Arcticibacter tournemirensis: one gene and its partner. The protein of the gene in region 2 interacts with the protein of the main gene of each other region in a pairwise test. Links are inferred from orthologs where the notes say so. Each region holds a gene or a part of one and is shown on either strand. Other genes may lie near its edges.

Region 1 (7,238 bases), on a different replicon or contig from region 2:
AGGTAACTATTTGTACCGTCTTACAGTAGGTGAGCCGGCTATGTTCGGCTCCGAGCGATGCCGGATTAATTCAAATGTTTTTACTATTGCTGTAAACCCTAAGCCAGTTCCTGCTGCACGGAATGATGGCCCCGTGTGCTATGGTGACAACCTGGCTTTAGCAGCACAGGGTGGAACGTTATATAGGTGGACCGGCCCCAATGGGTTTGTATCGTCCGAACAATCGCCTGTCATCAGAAATATTACAGCTGCCGCAGCCGGAGTATATCAAGTTACTGTTACTTCTGCTGCCGGATGTATCCAAACGGATCAAACAAGGGTGGAAGTCGTTCCACCGCCAGTAGCTAATGCAGGAGATGATGTCACAATTTGTATAGGTGGTAGTACTGCTTTGCACGCTAAAGGAGGAACATCGTATAAATGGGTACCATCTGTAGGATTGTCTGATGCCAACAGTTCGGATCCTATTGCTACACCCCTGCAAACTACTGCTTATACAGTTTCTGTGTCTAATGGGGCCTGCAGTGTTTCGGATGAAGTACTCGTTACCGTTTTGCAACCAGCGATAGCTAACGCAGGTTCTGATAAAGTAATAATCGAAGGCGATTCTGTGATGTTAGAAGGAGAGGTGACAGGTCCTGCCGGGCTCAGATACTATTGGACGCCATCAGACTATCTCGACGATCCTGCCTCTTTGCGTCCAAAAGCCAGTCCGCCATCTGACATGGTCTACACCCTTCATGCCGAATCAAATAATCAATGCACCAGCACCTCAGAGGAAGTTTTTGTAAAAGTGTTTAAGAAGCTTATTATTCCAAATACTTTTTCCCCCAATGGAGATGGGGTCAACGACGTCTGGAATATTGAAGCTCTTGCCTTTTATCCCCAATCTGATATAAAAGTGTATAACAGATACGGATCATTAGTTTTTTCGGAGACCGGTTATTTAAAACCATGGGATGGAAAACTAAACGGGCAGGATCTTCCGCCAGGAGTATATTATTATGTTATTTCACCGAAGCCTCGTCTTAAGCCTGAAGTTTACCGGGGTTGGGTAATCATTGCAAAATAATACCGCTGTTACTTTATCTCTTCAAAGTCGATAAAGTCACCCGCCTTATCTGCAGCCCTTGCTTCTTTATCTTTAGGGGGGATATAGTCGATGCTGATCTTTTCAGAAGCTCGGTTTGAGCTTCTGCTACTTTGGCGTTGCTGCCGGTATTGATTGTTAACCTGCTGTTGCGCTTTGTTAACCATCTTCTGAAACAGAAGAGGTAACAGTAGCCTGACAATCATTTTGATTAGCCACAGTATGCAGATCGTTATAAATAAAAATTTAAGTAATGCCATTCTTTATAAATACAAATATGACGATTAAACCTCTAAAATATTACATCTGTAAAGCAACATTTACATTTGTATGAAATAAAATACAGCTAACCTTCTTCAATTATTTCCGCTACACGTCCTATTTGACCATCCTCCAAACGTACTTTAATGCCCCTCGAATGAAAGGATGAACTAGTAAGCAAATCTTTAACGAAGCCCCTTGTTCGTTTCCCTGTCCGCTGGTCTTTTTTTAGAATGATCTCTACCTCAAGACCCGGATAAATATCTTTTCTGTTTTGTCCGTTCATTGTTTTAGCTTTAAGCAAAGATAGCAATCAGTAATTAGCAATCAGCCGTCAGCATTCAGCTGCTAAAGTTGATTTATTTTAAAAGTAAGCCACACTCTTGATACCTGATACTAATATCTTGATACTCTATACAACATGCAACCCACATCTCACAACTTCCTACCCCCGTCCTTCCATTTCCTTTTCCAGTGCAAACATCTCATCTCGAAGTTTCGCGGCTAAAAGAAAATCCAGATCTTTCGCCGCAGCAAGCATATCTTTTTTCGTTTTATCAATAGCCTTTTTCAGTTCCGGCTTACTCATATATTGAACGATCGGATCGGCAGCTACAGAATTCACTTCATCCGCACCCACATATACCTTCTGCACACCACCCTTAAAATCAACTACCGAGGTTTGTTCTATAATTGCTTCTTTTGATTTACCAACCGTGCGTGGAGTAATACCATGCTCTTCATTGTATTTTATCTGCTTTTCGCGTCTCCTGTTCGTTTCGTCAATGGTAATACGCATGCTATCAGTAATCTTGTCGGCATACATAATTACCTTTCCCCGGTCATTTCTTGCAGCACGTCCGATAGTCTGGATCAATGAGCGTTCCGAGCGCAGGAATCCCTCCTTATCCGCATCCAGGATTGCTACCAGAGACACTTCAGGAAGATCAAGTCCCTCTCTGAGAAGGTTGATCCCCACCAGAACGTCAAATTCACCTAGCCGTAAGCCCCTGAGAATTTCCACCCTTTCTAAAGTCTTAACTTCTGAGTGAATATATCGCACCCTGATGCCAAGCCGGTCCATATATTTAGTGAGCTCTTCAGCCATCCTTTTGGTAAGGGTAGTAACGAGTATACGGTCACCCAGCTTAACCGTCTGATCTACTTCCTCCAGAAGATCATCCACCTGGTTGATTACAGGCCTGATTTCTATAGTTGGATCAAGAAGCCCGGTAGGTCGGATCACCTGCTCCACGACTACACCTCCCGACTTTTCAAGCTCGAAATCGCCCGGAGTAGCACTCACATATATGGTTTGGGGGGCAAGTCTTTCAAACTCTTCAAAGTTAAGAGGACGGTTATCAAGCGCTGCCGGAAGCCTGAACCCGTAGTCCACCAGTGCCATTTTTCTCGAACGGTCACCGCCATACATCGCTCTGATCTGCGGAACCGTGGCGTGACTTTCATCAATTACCATGAGATAGTCATCAGGAAAGTAATCGAGCAGGCAAAAGGGACGCATCCCTGGTGTACGTCCGTCGAAGAAACGCGAGTAGTTTTCTATTCCGCTGCAGTAACCTAGTTCACGCATCATTTCCAGGTCGTAATTCACCCTTTCTTCAAGCCGTTTTGCTTCAAGAAATCGTTGTTCTCCGATCAATTGCTGCTTACGCGTTTCGAGCTCTTCCTGGATTGCCCATACCGATTTATTAAACCGGTCACGCGGAGTAACAAACAGATTTGCCGGATATACAACCATATGCGTCATTTTCTCGATCGTTTTGGCAGTTGACGGATCTATGATGCTTAGCTCTTCAATATCATCACCGAAAAAGCTTACCCTGTAAGCATAATCGAGGTAGGCCGGATAGATGTCTACTGTATCACCCTTAACCCTGAATGTCCCTCTTCTGAAATCGGCGGTCGTTCTCGAATAAAGAATTTCAACCAGGCGGTGAAGAAACGCATTCCTGCTAATTCGTGTTCCTACGGCAAAACGGAAAACCGAATTGTAAAAATCCTCCGGATTGCCCATGCCATAAATGCAGGAGATTGAAGAAACAACGATGACGTCTCTCCTTCCCGACATAAGCGACGATGTTGTCCGAAGTCGTAGTTTTTCTATCTCATCATTTATTTGAAGGTCCTTTTCAATATATGTATTCGTGGTAGCAATGTAAGCTTCCGGTTGGTAGTAATCGTAATAGGATACAAAGTAATTAACGGAATTTTCGGGAAAGAACTGCTTAAATTCGCCATAAAGCTGGGCCGCCAGGGTCTTATTATGACTTAAGATGAGCGTTGGCTTCTGGGTTTGTTGTATCACGTTGGCAATAGAAAATGTCTTCCCTGATCCCGTAACCCCCAGAAGTGTCTGATAATGATCCCCGTTCTGTACCCCTTCAACCAGCTGTCTGATTGCCTCAGGCTGATCACCCGTGGGTTGATAGTCAGATATTAATTTAAAATCCATGCAAGATCAAAGATAATGAAATATGCCGAACCCCCCGGTGTTCGGGTTGAACAGACTGGCGAATTACAGTGCAATTTCTGCAATCCCCTTTAGCTTAACAAAGCATTCACTAGCGCCATTAAAGCAAAACGCTGTTCTGGTATTTTAGTTTAGTTGAATATTCATTTAATGCCAGCGCAACATTTGCCGATTATATTACTTCTATAAGATAGAAATGCTTATTTTTATCATTATATGTTTGTTTTAAATAATACGCCCTCGATTGGAAATAATTTCCTGGCAGAATTACGGGATGCTCAGATACAGCAGGATAGTATGCGTTTTCGTAAAAATCTCGAACGCCTGGGGGAGATCTTTGCTTACGAAATCAGTAAAACTTTAGCGTATATAGATACAGAGTTTGAGACCCCTCTCGGTACGGCTCTCGTTTCAGTAGTGGAAGAACACCCGGTTCTTGCAACTATTCTTCGCGCCGGGCTGCCGCTTCATCAGGGTCTGCTTAATTACTTTGATAAAGCTGATTCTGCCTTTATTGCAGCGTACAGGCAGACAACTAAAGACGACGGCTTTGTTATTCAAAAGGAATATGTAACCAGCCCAGACTTAAACGGCAAGATTGTTATAGTGGCCGATACAATGCTCGCAACCGGAAGAAGCATAGTCTTAAGCTGTAAAGAGTTGCTCGATCAGTATAAGATCAAGCAGTTGCATATCGTATCTGTAATAGCCAGTACCGAAGGGGTGGCTTATGTAAAGGCAAACCTGCCAAAAGCTAGATTATGGCTGGGAGCCGTCGACGAGGAAATGACCACCAAGGCATATATTGTTCCAGGATTAGGCGACGCGGGCGATCTCGCTTTTGGAATAAAAGAGTGACATGAGGTATAAGCACATTTTTTTCGATTTAGACCATACGCTATGGGATTTTGATAAAAATGCGGAGGAAACACTGCAGGAGTTATATAAAACCTATGAGCTCGACGAATTAGGTGTTTCCTGTGCAGATACCTTCATTGACACCTATACAAAAAACAATCATGAACTATGGACTTCATATCATGAGGGAAAGATTTCGAAAGACCAGCTGAGGCAGACCCGTTTTAAAAAGACTTTCCTCGATCTTGGTGTGCCGCCTGAGATAATACCTACTCTTTTTGAAGATGACTATGTCCGTATCTGTCCGACGAAGACAAATCTTTTTCCCCACGTTCATGAGACCTTAAGCTATTTGGAAGAAAGGTACAGTCTGCATCTCATTTCAAATGGGTTTTTAGAATCTACCCAAATGAAGGTAGATCTCTGCGGATTGGAGAGATATTTTAAAACTGTAGTAATATCTGAGAATGTAGGCTTTAACAAGCCTGACAGGGCCATTTTTGATTTCGCATTGAAGGGTGCAGGAGCGCAAAAGGAGGAGAGCCTGATGGTTGGAGACAGCTTGGAAGCAGACATAAGGGGTGCGTTGAGCTATGGAATGAGTGCTATTTATTTTAACCCCGGCGGTAAACCAAAACCCGAAGATGTAGAAGTACAAGTAACACAGTTATACGAATTAATGAACTTGTTATGAATACCAGGTTGTGTGCCGAATCTATTCTAAGGGTTATTAATGATTACCAGGAGGCCCTTAAGGATTTTTCTGAAGAGGAATTTTGCAGAAAACCCGAAAACGGCAGATGGTCCTATGCTGAAATCTATTGCCATATTATTCAGGTCAACATGCGTTCACTTCTGGCTGTTGAGAGGTGTATTTACGGTAAGCAGCAACAGAAAAGAGATGTTGCACCCTTGATAAGCCGCCTTATCTTATATTTTGGCCAGCTTCCACCTGGTCGGATACGAATTCCAGCTAATATCAGTGCTATCGTGAAAGTTATAACTAAGGAAGAAGCAAAGAACGACCTTATTAAGTTTACAGGCAAGCTTAATGAGCTGATGCCTAAAATCTTAAAATGCTCACCCTACCAGCGAATACGACATCAGAGGCTGGGCATGCTGAACTGCAACGAGTGGATCCGCTTCATCGAAATATACAGCATCTATCACTTTAAGAGTCTGCAAAAAATGAAGGATTCAAAACGATGACATATAATTTTCAGCATTCGCTGCTTTTATCCTAATATTGCCGTTTAAAATCCCAGTTGAGGTATGATCAATCAGTTCCGCAGTTTAAATCCCGTTAACCTGATATTTCTGGTTGTAATAGCCATAATATTACGAACGGGCGTTTTACTAAGATTACCTGACTCATCCAGCTTTTCTCTTCTGGAATCCTATACTGGCTTACTCATAAATATCCCTGAAGATCTTTTTACGCCATTCAGCAGTGTTTTTTATGCAACTGTTGTTGTCCTGATACAGGCAATACTGCTTAACAGGATCGTTAATAACTATAATCTTTTAGGAAAACCTTCTTTTATGCCAGCGTTGCTGTATGTTACAGCCACCGCTCTTCTGGAGCCTTTCATCGTCCTTAATCCCGTTCTAATCGCCAATTTTCTGGTTCTGTGGATGATAGAAAAATTCATGAGCATTTACCGGCGGGAAAAAGTGCTTTCGGTATTATTTGATCTGGGAATGATAGTAGCTGCAGGGACGTTAATTTACTTTCCTTTTATCGCAATGCTTCCCTTGTTGTGGATATCCCTTATAATTTTCAGGCCGTTTAACTGGAGAGAGTGGGTCGCCGGACTTACGGGCTTCATCACGATCTGCTTTTTTGTTATGACGGTTTATTATCTAAACGGCTCCCTTAACGATTTTTTTAAAACAGTTCCACTGGTAAAAGCTTTTCATCCCGGTTTCCATGTAAACCCGTATGATTATATTGTGCTTATTCCTGTTCTGCTGATACTGGTATCATCTGCGTTTACAATATGGCATAAGTTTTACCGCAGCAATGTCCATGTACGTAAAGCTTATTTTATTCTTTTGTTCCTGTTGCTCTTTTCTATATTATCGTTCTCACTAAGCATCGAGTATGAAATTTACCACTTTCTTTTGGCAATACCGGCCCTCGCCATCTTTATGTCTCACTTCTTTTTAAATGCTACAAAACGTTGGTTTTACGAAAGCGTCTATCTGCTCCTGGCAGCGTTTATAATTTATTTTCAGTTTGTGTAAGTCGATAGTATCAAGACATAAGTATCAAGTATCAAGATATTAGTATCAGGTATCAAGACAAGTCTCAGAAAAAAGAATCAGGAAACAGGAGTTAAGAAGTTCGTTGTCAGTCGAAAGGATCCGGTCATCTATTAGCTGTATTACTTAAATGCCACTATGCGTCCTGTCTTGATACTTGATACTATATACTTGATACTACTATCACTCCTCTTCCTTAACCTTTTTTAACAAAATAAAAGATACAGGCAATCAAAATTTAGATAGTTTTGTATCATGAAGATCGCAGCTGCC
Region 2 (7,724 bases):
GAAGCCTTCCCTGAATTGATATCAAAGTCGTAAACATATATACCTTCACTGGTGCCCTTGTCGGTATAGGTACCCACCAAAAGATTTAGTTTTTGAGCTTTAACCTGGTTCATAAGTGCAGCAGATGACATCAGTAAGAGTATAACAAATAAGTAGTTGCAGGTTTTCATATATGACGAAGTTAAAGAATTATAAGTAAAAATTCAGGGATAGTATATTATTTGATCACCGTTCATAAACGAAGAAGGCTCCGGTATTTCCGGAGCCTTCTTCGTTTACTTTATAAGATGCTTAAGCTGGATGACTTCCTTCTCTTCGAGATATCGCCATCTACCCCGTGGCAAATCTTTCTTAGTGAGGTTTGCGTAAACCACCCTGTCGAGCTTTTCAACCTCGTATCCGAGGTGTTCAAATATGCGGCGTACGATGCGGTTTTTACCACTATGGATTTGTATGCCTATTTCGCGTTTTGTTCCTCCCTGGACATAGCTAACAACGTCAGGTTTAATTAATCCGTCCTCAAGTTCTACTCCAAAGGCGATCTTATTCAGGTCGCCCTGAGTTAAGTTTTTATTTAGTTCTACCTGATAAATCTTCGTTATATTATTGCGGGGATGCGAAAGCTTTTCTGCAAGGTCGCCGTCATTGGTCATTAACAGCAAACCAGTGGTGTTGCGGTCAAGGCGACCAATGGGATAAATCCTTTCTTTTGAAGCCTTTTCTACAAGGTGCATTACCGTTCTGCGCTCCTGAGGATCATCGGTGGTAGTGATATAATCCTTGGGTTTGTTTAACAGAACGTAAACCATCTTTTCCCTTTTCAGCGTTTCTCCGTTATAGCGAATCAGATCCTTCATCGGATTAATCTTATACCCGAGCTCTGATACTACTTCGCCATTGACTGAAATAACACCTGCTTCTATAAGTTCGTCGGCTTTCCTTCTGGAGCAGATACCCGCGTTCGCAATATAGCGGTTCAGGCGGATAAGCTCATCGCCCTTTGGTGCGCTGTTCTTTCTTGACCGCAATACCGGAGCTTGCTCCAGGTGTTCTTCCGACGTCCAATTGCGGCTCACACCGTCTTCATATCTTCTGCGTTCAGGTTTGAATGGTTTCCTCTCAAAAGGACGTTCTCCTGATGTACCACGTTCGCCACGTTTGTCGTTGCCATATGGTCGTTTTTCAAAAGAACGATTGCCTGATGGCCGGTCTCCTTCTTTTCTGTCGCCTCTATACGGGCGTTTTTCGAATGGGCGATCACCGGTAGGCCTTCCACCTTCTTTTCTGTCGCTGTTATATGGGCGCTTTTCGAATGGGCGGTCACCGGTAGGTCTTCCACCTTCTCTCCTGTCGCTATTATATGGGCGCTTTTCAAACGAACGGTCTCCTGTCGGTCTTCCACCTTCTTTCCTGTCGCTGTTATATGGGCGTTTATCAAAAGTGCGATCTCCGTTTGAACGGCCCCCCTCACTTTTGTCGCTATTGTAAGGACGTTTATCAAAAGAACGCTCTTTTGAAGCCCCTCTTTCAAAGCTTCGTCCGCCTTCAGGTTTTTCCCTTCGACCTTCGGAAAAGGGACGTGTTCCTGAACTCCGCTCTCTGAAAGGCCTTGAGTCTTTGTCTTTATCTCTGAATGCCGGTTTTGTGTCTCGGGATGAATCTCCGCTGTAAGGCTTTCTGTCACCGTCAAACATTTTCTTTGATCCGCTGTTACTTCTCTTCGGCCGTTCATTTTTTGAATTGCCTTCGAAGCGATTGTTCTTTAAGGACTTGTCCTCGCGACTGTTCCTGTTGTTTTTATCTGGCATGATAATGCTAATAACCTTTTTGAAATGGGGTGCAAAGATAGTGATTTTAACATTAAAACGCTGAATCTGTTTATTTTATTTTCAAAGGTAATGGGAAAATGCCGTAGGACTACAGACCTGAAATTATGATAAAGACAGGTAAATATTAAGTCCTGAAGTACCCCGGGAAACGGGAGAAATAAGCTGCTGATATTGCTGGTTTTAGAGGGAGCTAAAACCTTGGAGATGAGTGGTTAAAATGTAAGTGCTTGTAAATTAAGAATATATTGTTTATCTTTGAAATCTTTTTTTGTTTAACTTAAGAACGGAACGCATGATTAAGAAACATTTGATCGCGTGTTCTGTGATCCTTGCACTAATAATATCGTCGAAGATTTTTATTAGCAGGAACGCAGCGACACACAACAATTCGTTTCCACAAACAGTGGATTTCCCTTCTCCCCAGGAAAAGAAAGTCTCATCTTCAAAACCTGAATTCAGGTTTGCCGACGAAAAGGTGCCTCTTCACAATAAGAAGGTGTCTCTGAAGATGAGCAGGTATTTAAAGGCTAATAGCTTTAAACATATTCAGACAGACAGGTTACATCATACTGCTGCACGCTGGTTTCCTGTTATTGAACCCATCCTGAAAAGGCATGGCATTCCTGAAGATTTTAAGTACGTTCCCTTGGTAGAAAGCGGACTACTGGGAGGTACATCACCCAAGGGGGCTTCGGGGTACTGGCAATTCATGCCACAAACAGCGAGGACCTATGGCCTCAGGGTGAATAAATCTATCGACGAGCGGCAGGATTTAAAAAAATCTACCGTCGCTGCTTGCCGGTATTTACGGTCTTTGTATAAAGAATTTAACAATTGGACATTAGTCGCTGCTGCCTATAACATTGGGGAGAATAGTTTAAGACAGCAAATGACGGCCCAGGGACACCGTAATTATTTTAAAATGAGGCTCAACAGGGAAACAGCTTCCTACGTTTACAAGCTTGTTTCAATGAAAGAGATCATCGAAAATCCGTTGAAATACGGTTACGCAGCCAGGAATAAGAACCTTCTGGCTCAAAAGGTGCAGGATAAGCCTGAACCTCTGAAGCATTTTCTTAGTCGGGGTGTTGAGCGCGACGCTTTAAAAGCGATGTCGCTGGAGCAGCCGGAAGTTATGTAACAAGAACGAATGACCTTACCGGAACCGGCAGCTATGCCGGTTCCGGTCTTTACGTCATAATTTAGAATTCTTGATTTCATGTGCTTGATTCTTGCTACTATTACCCGATCTTTACAAGATATTTTTGACAGGTAAATTAATGGATAAAAGTACGCCCGACCTTGGAGAACAGAGTGAAGTGGAAGTTTTTGGAGCCAGGGTCCATAATTTAAAAAATATTGATGTTTCTTTTCCTCGTAATAAGCTGGTTGTAATTACGGGACTTAGCGGAAGCGGTAAATCGTCGCTTGCATTTGATACTATATATGCAGAAGGCCAGCGTCGTTACATGGAGACTTTTAGCGCCTATTCAAGACAGTTCCTGGGTGGCATGGAACGTCCGGATGTGGACAAGATCTCCGGGTTAAGCCCGGTAATCGCTATTGAACAGAAAACGACATCAAAAAATCCCAGATCTACGGTAGGTACCATTACTGAGATATACGACTTTATGCGTCTGCTATACGCACGTGCCGGAGAAGCCTACTCTTACGTGACGGGCCAGAAGATGGAGCGCATGTCTGAAGATCAGATGTTGCGTAATATCCTTCAACAGTTTGATGGAAAGCCCATTAATGTTCTGGCGCCTGTAGTCAAGGGAAGGAAGGGGCATTACCGGGAGCTTTTCGAGCAGATACGAAAACAGGGCTATCTTAAAGTACGCGTAGATGGCGAGATTGTTGATCTTGTGGCGAAGATGCAGCTTGACAGGTACAAGATCCATGACATCGAAATGGTGATAGACCGTATTGTGGTAACGGATAAGGATACCAAAAGACTATATAACTCTATACAAACCGCATTAAAAACCTCCAAAGGAATCATTAAAATTTCGGACCAGGAGAATAATGAGTTCTTCTTCAGCAGGTATTTAATGGATCCTGTTTCTGGGATATCGTATGACGAACCTCAGCCCAATACATTTTCGTTCAACTCGCCATATGGTGCTTGTGAACGTTGTGATGGTTTGGGATATATTTTTGAGATAGAGGAAGCATCTGTCATCCCAAATCCTAAACTAAGCATTATACAGGGCGGCCTGGCGCCACTGGGAGAATACAGAGAAACCTGGATGTTTCAGGTGCTGAAAGCCCTTGCAAAGAAATTTAATTTTTCCTTGTCTGCTCCTATTGAGAAGATTCCGAGGGAAATACTGGATATCATTCTTAACGGATCTGATGATATTATTACGGTTCCGGTGGAGTATAATAAATGGAACGTTCAGAATTATCAGATCACTTTCGACGGCATTATTAAAATGCTGGAGGAGCAGACAGAGCGGCGTGGAGATAGCGGCATGGAGGATCTTGAGAGCTTCAGGGTACTCAAAACTTGTCCTGTTTGCCATGGTGCCCGGCTAAAAAAGGAGTCGCTTCACTTTAAATTGGGGGATAAGAATATTTTCGAGCTTGCCTCCATGGATATAAATAGTCTCTCTGACTGGTTCGAAAACGTTGAAAGTCGCCTTGATGAAAGGCAAAATATAATAGCTAAAGAGATCTTAAAAGAGATCAGGGCACGTATTGGCTTCCTGTTGGATGTTGGCCTGAATTATTTAACGCTTGACCGGACGGCAAAGACCTTGTCGGGCGGTGAAGCGCAGCGAATCCGTCTTGCAACTCAGATTGGGTCGCAACTGGTTAACGTACTTTACATCCTGGATGAGCCGAGCATTGGTTTACATCAGCGCGACAATGCACGACTTATATCTGCCTTAAAAAACCTTCGGGATATTGGCAACTCTGTGCTTGTAGTGGAGCATGATAAGGATATGATCCTTGAAGCCGATCACGTGATCGACATGGGCCCCGCAGCAGGTGTTCATGGAGGGGAGGTGGTAGCAGAGGGAAAGCCTGAGGAAATCAAAAAGGCCAGCACTCTTACAACGGCCTATCTCAATGGTAAAAAGGAGATTGCTGTTCCTGCTGAACGAAGGAAGGGCAACGGGCATTCTTTGATACTGAAGCATGCCACCGGAAATAATCTGAGAAATGTGACCGCGGAATTTCCGCTGGGCAGATTTATTTGCATCACCGGTGTCTCGGGCAGTGGTAAGTCAAGCCTGATTGCCGAAACACTGTATCCTATTCTTAATCACCATTTCTTCAGGGCAAAGAAACATCCACTGCCTTATAAGAAGATCGAAGGCCTCGAGCATATAGATAAGGTAATTGAGATAGATCAGGCCCCTATAGGCCGTACTCCCAGATCGAATCCTTCCACTTACACAGGAGTGTTTTCTGATATAAGAAATCTTTTTGTGCAGCTGCCGGAGGCTAAGATCAGGGGCTATAAACCAGGCCGTTTTTCATTTAATGTAAAAGGAGGAAGGTGCGAAACATGCCAGGGCGCGGGAATGAAAGTAATTGAAATGAACTTTCTGCCCGACGTACAAGTGCCTTGTGAAGAATGTCAGGGAAGGCGTTATAACCGGGAAACACTCGAAGTGAGATATCGTGGAAAATCGATCAGCGACGTTTTAGACATGAGCATAGAGGAGGCTGTTAGTTTCTTCGAACCGATTCCATCTATTTACCGGAAAATTAATACCTTGTATGAGGTAGGCCTGGGCTACATCAAGCTCGGTCAGTCGTCAACCACTCTATCAGGAGGAGAGGCACAACGTGTAAAACTTGCTACTGAGTTATCCAAGAAGGATACAGGAAAAACATTTTATATCCTCGATGAGCCTACGACAGGACTTCATTTTGAAGATATCAACGTATTGCTTGGAGTGCTCAATCGTCTCGTTGACCACGGTAACACCGTGCTGGTGATAGAACACAATATTGATGTGGTAAAAGTAGCCGACTGGGTAATAGACCTGGGGCCCGAGGGTGGTGCCGGTGGTGGCCAGATACTTTTCTCGGGTACTCCTGAGAATTTACTCAAAGAGGAAAAGAGCCATACTGCCAGGTTTTTGAAACTTGAAATGGAACGTTAAAGATGTTGGCTGTCGTTTCAGCCTTTTATATATAATGAAATCTAAACTCCTGTTGTCGGTGTTATTTCTGCTGTTGGCTCAAAAAGCTCTACCGCAGAAGCTCCTTATTAACGAAATCGGCTTTAAACTGACAGAACAGGAGAGAGAGAATATTCAGCTTCTGTCAGAATACGAGTCGCAGATCTACAACGGCCTGTTTGATACCCGGAGAAACGACAGTCTGCTGATCACCATTAACCTGTATAAGAACTTTGGGGATTACAAAAAAGCCAGTCTTGCAGCCGCATCAGACGTGGTCTCCAAAACCGGCTTTTATTCTCCACGTTTAAAACAGATTTTTGTCTACCGTACTAACGACTTTATAAGAACTCTCGTCCACGAGATGAGCCATAGTTTTATGCATCATAATATAGGAGGCATACCCCGTTGGTTTAACGAAGGGCTGGCGGTATTTTTTGAGTCGATGGCCGTGGCATACGGACAGGTGTCTGTGGCTGTTCAGACAGCGAGGATTTCAGCTGTTAAACGCGAGATCCAGGGCGGAGATGTGAACCTAACTGAATTCCTTCAACTTGACGACGAGGCCTGGATGAATAGTAAATCAAAGCTGGATTATATGTATAATGTATCATATAGTATTGTTTATTTTATGGCTAAGTCTACTCCTGCGTTCACTAAGAAATTGCTTCTGAAATTAAAGGAGGGCAAGAGTTCCATTGATGCGATCGAATCCCTTTCCGACGGGGGATTTGATTTATTTGAGAGGAGATACCAGCATTTCTACAGATAATAGAAAGGCCTATGTTAAAGCTATTGACATCATCGCAAATAAGGGAGGCAGATGCTTACACCATTGCTAACAAACCAATTCAGTCTTTGGACTTGATGGAAAATGCTTCCCGTGCGTTCGTTGAATTGTTTATGGAAGATTTCTCAGACCGGACGCTGTCCATTTCGGTCTATTGTGGCACCGGCAACAACGGAGGCGACGGTCTGGCGATCGCGCGGATACTCCATAAGGAAGGATACGAACGAATTAAAGTAATCATAGCCCGTTTTTCGGAAAAGAGCAGCCTTGATTTTAATATTAATCTCGATCGACTTAAATCTCTTGACCTGGAAGTTAAAGAGATTTACAGGGCTGCGGATGCCGGTCCGGAGAATGCGGATATTATCATTGATGCTTTGTTAGGTTCGGGACTTAATAAGCCGCTTGATGGGGAATGGAAAGATTTGGTACTGTGGCTGAATACATTAGATGGAGCTAAGGTAGCTGTGGACATCCCAAGCGGATTTAAAGCGGAAGGAGCTGTGGGAAGGACTGACGCGGTATTTCGGGCCGACCTGGCCATAACTTTTCAACGGGCCAGGCTTAACTTTCTTCTGCCCGATTCATCACCATATCTTAAATATTTTGAAGTTGCGGATATCGGTCTTGACGAGGCCTTTATGCAGGACGGGGAGGGACCATATTATCTCCTGTCGGAAGATGATATCCGGGATCGGCTAAGAGCGCGGTTGCCTTTTAGTCACAAAGGCTCCTATGGGCACGCTTTGCTGGTCGCCGGAGCTCCGGAAACAATGGGAGCGGCCCTGCTGTGCTCCAAAGCCTGTTTGTATACCGGCGCCGGCTTAACTTCTGCCTGTATACCGGCCGAAGGACTTAATGCTTTAAATGCGGCTATGCCTGAAGTAATGGCAGTAGTGAGAGAAGGAAACCGGCTTCCGGCAAGCCTGCAGTGGGGTAAGTATCAGTCTGCAGGTATAGGGC

The links.
Region 1: the proteins of uvrA (region 2) and uvrB interact in binary tests that used the Escherichia coli proteins (3 or more experiments, as listed by UniProt). The link is inferred for Arcticibacter tournemirensis from one-to-one orthologs.

Annotation. Positions count from the first base shown.
Region 1 is NZ_VFPL01000001.1:734,085-741,322, forward strand. The notes cover bases 1,311-4,210. They hold uvrB (excinuclease ABC subunit UvrB), read right to left. Parts: upstream 3,825-4,210; coding sequence 1,797-3,824; downstream 1,311-1,796. Other genes in these bases: BDE36_RS03180 (DUF4834 family protein), read right to left, coding at 1,311-1,350; BDE36_RS03185 (YwbE family protein), read right to left, coding at 1,437-1,637; upp (uracil phosphoribosyltransferase), read left to right, coding at 4,059-4,210. Outside these bases: BDE36_RS03175 (T9SS type B sorting domain-containing protein), read left to right, coding at 1-1,072; more of BDE36_RS03180, read right to left, coding at 1,081-1,310; more of upp, read left to right, coding at 4,211-4,700; BDE36_RS03200 (YjjG family noncanonical pyrimidine nucleotidase), read left to right, coding at 4,702-5,394; BDE36_RS03205 (DinB family protein), read left to right, coding at 5,391-5,909; BDE36_RS03210 (DUF6427 family protein), read left to right, coding at 5,973-6,947; BDE36_RS23530 (hypothetical protein), read left to right, coding at 7,221-7,238. UniProt on the Escherichia coli protein: The UvrABC repair system catalyzes the recognition and processing of DNA lesions. A damage recognition complex composed of 2 UvrA and 2 UvrB subunits scans DNA for abnormalities.
Region 2 is NZ_VFPL01000002.1:114,215-121,938, reverse strand. The notes cover bases 2,768-6,153. They hold uvrA (excinuclease ABC subunit UvrA), read left to right. Parts: upstream 2,768-3,109; coding sequence 3,110-5,953; downstream 5,954-6,153. Other genes in these bases: BDE36_RS22080 (DUF1570 domain-containing protein), read left to right, coding at 5,988-6,153; BDE36_RS22090 (lytic transglycosylase domain-containing protein), read left to right, coding at 2,768-2,970. In the rest of the region: BDE36_RS22100 (lactonase family protein), read right to left, coding at 1-170; BDE36_RS22095 (pseudouridine synthase), read right to left, coding at 276-1,808; more of BDE36_RS22090, read left to right, coding at 2,122-2,767; more of BDE36_RS22080, read left to right, coding at 6,154-6,743; BDE36_RS22075 (NAD(P)H-hydrate dehydratase), read left to right, coding at 6,755-7,724. UniProt on the Escherichia coli protein: The UvrABC repair system catalyzes the recognition and processing of DNA lesions. UvrA is an ATPase and a DNA-binding protein. A damage recognition complex composed of 2 UvrA and 2 UvrB subunits scans DNA for abnormalities.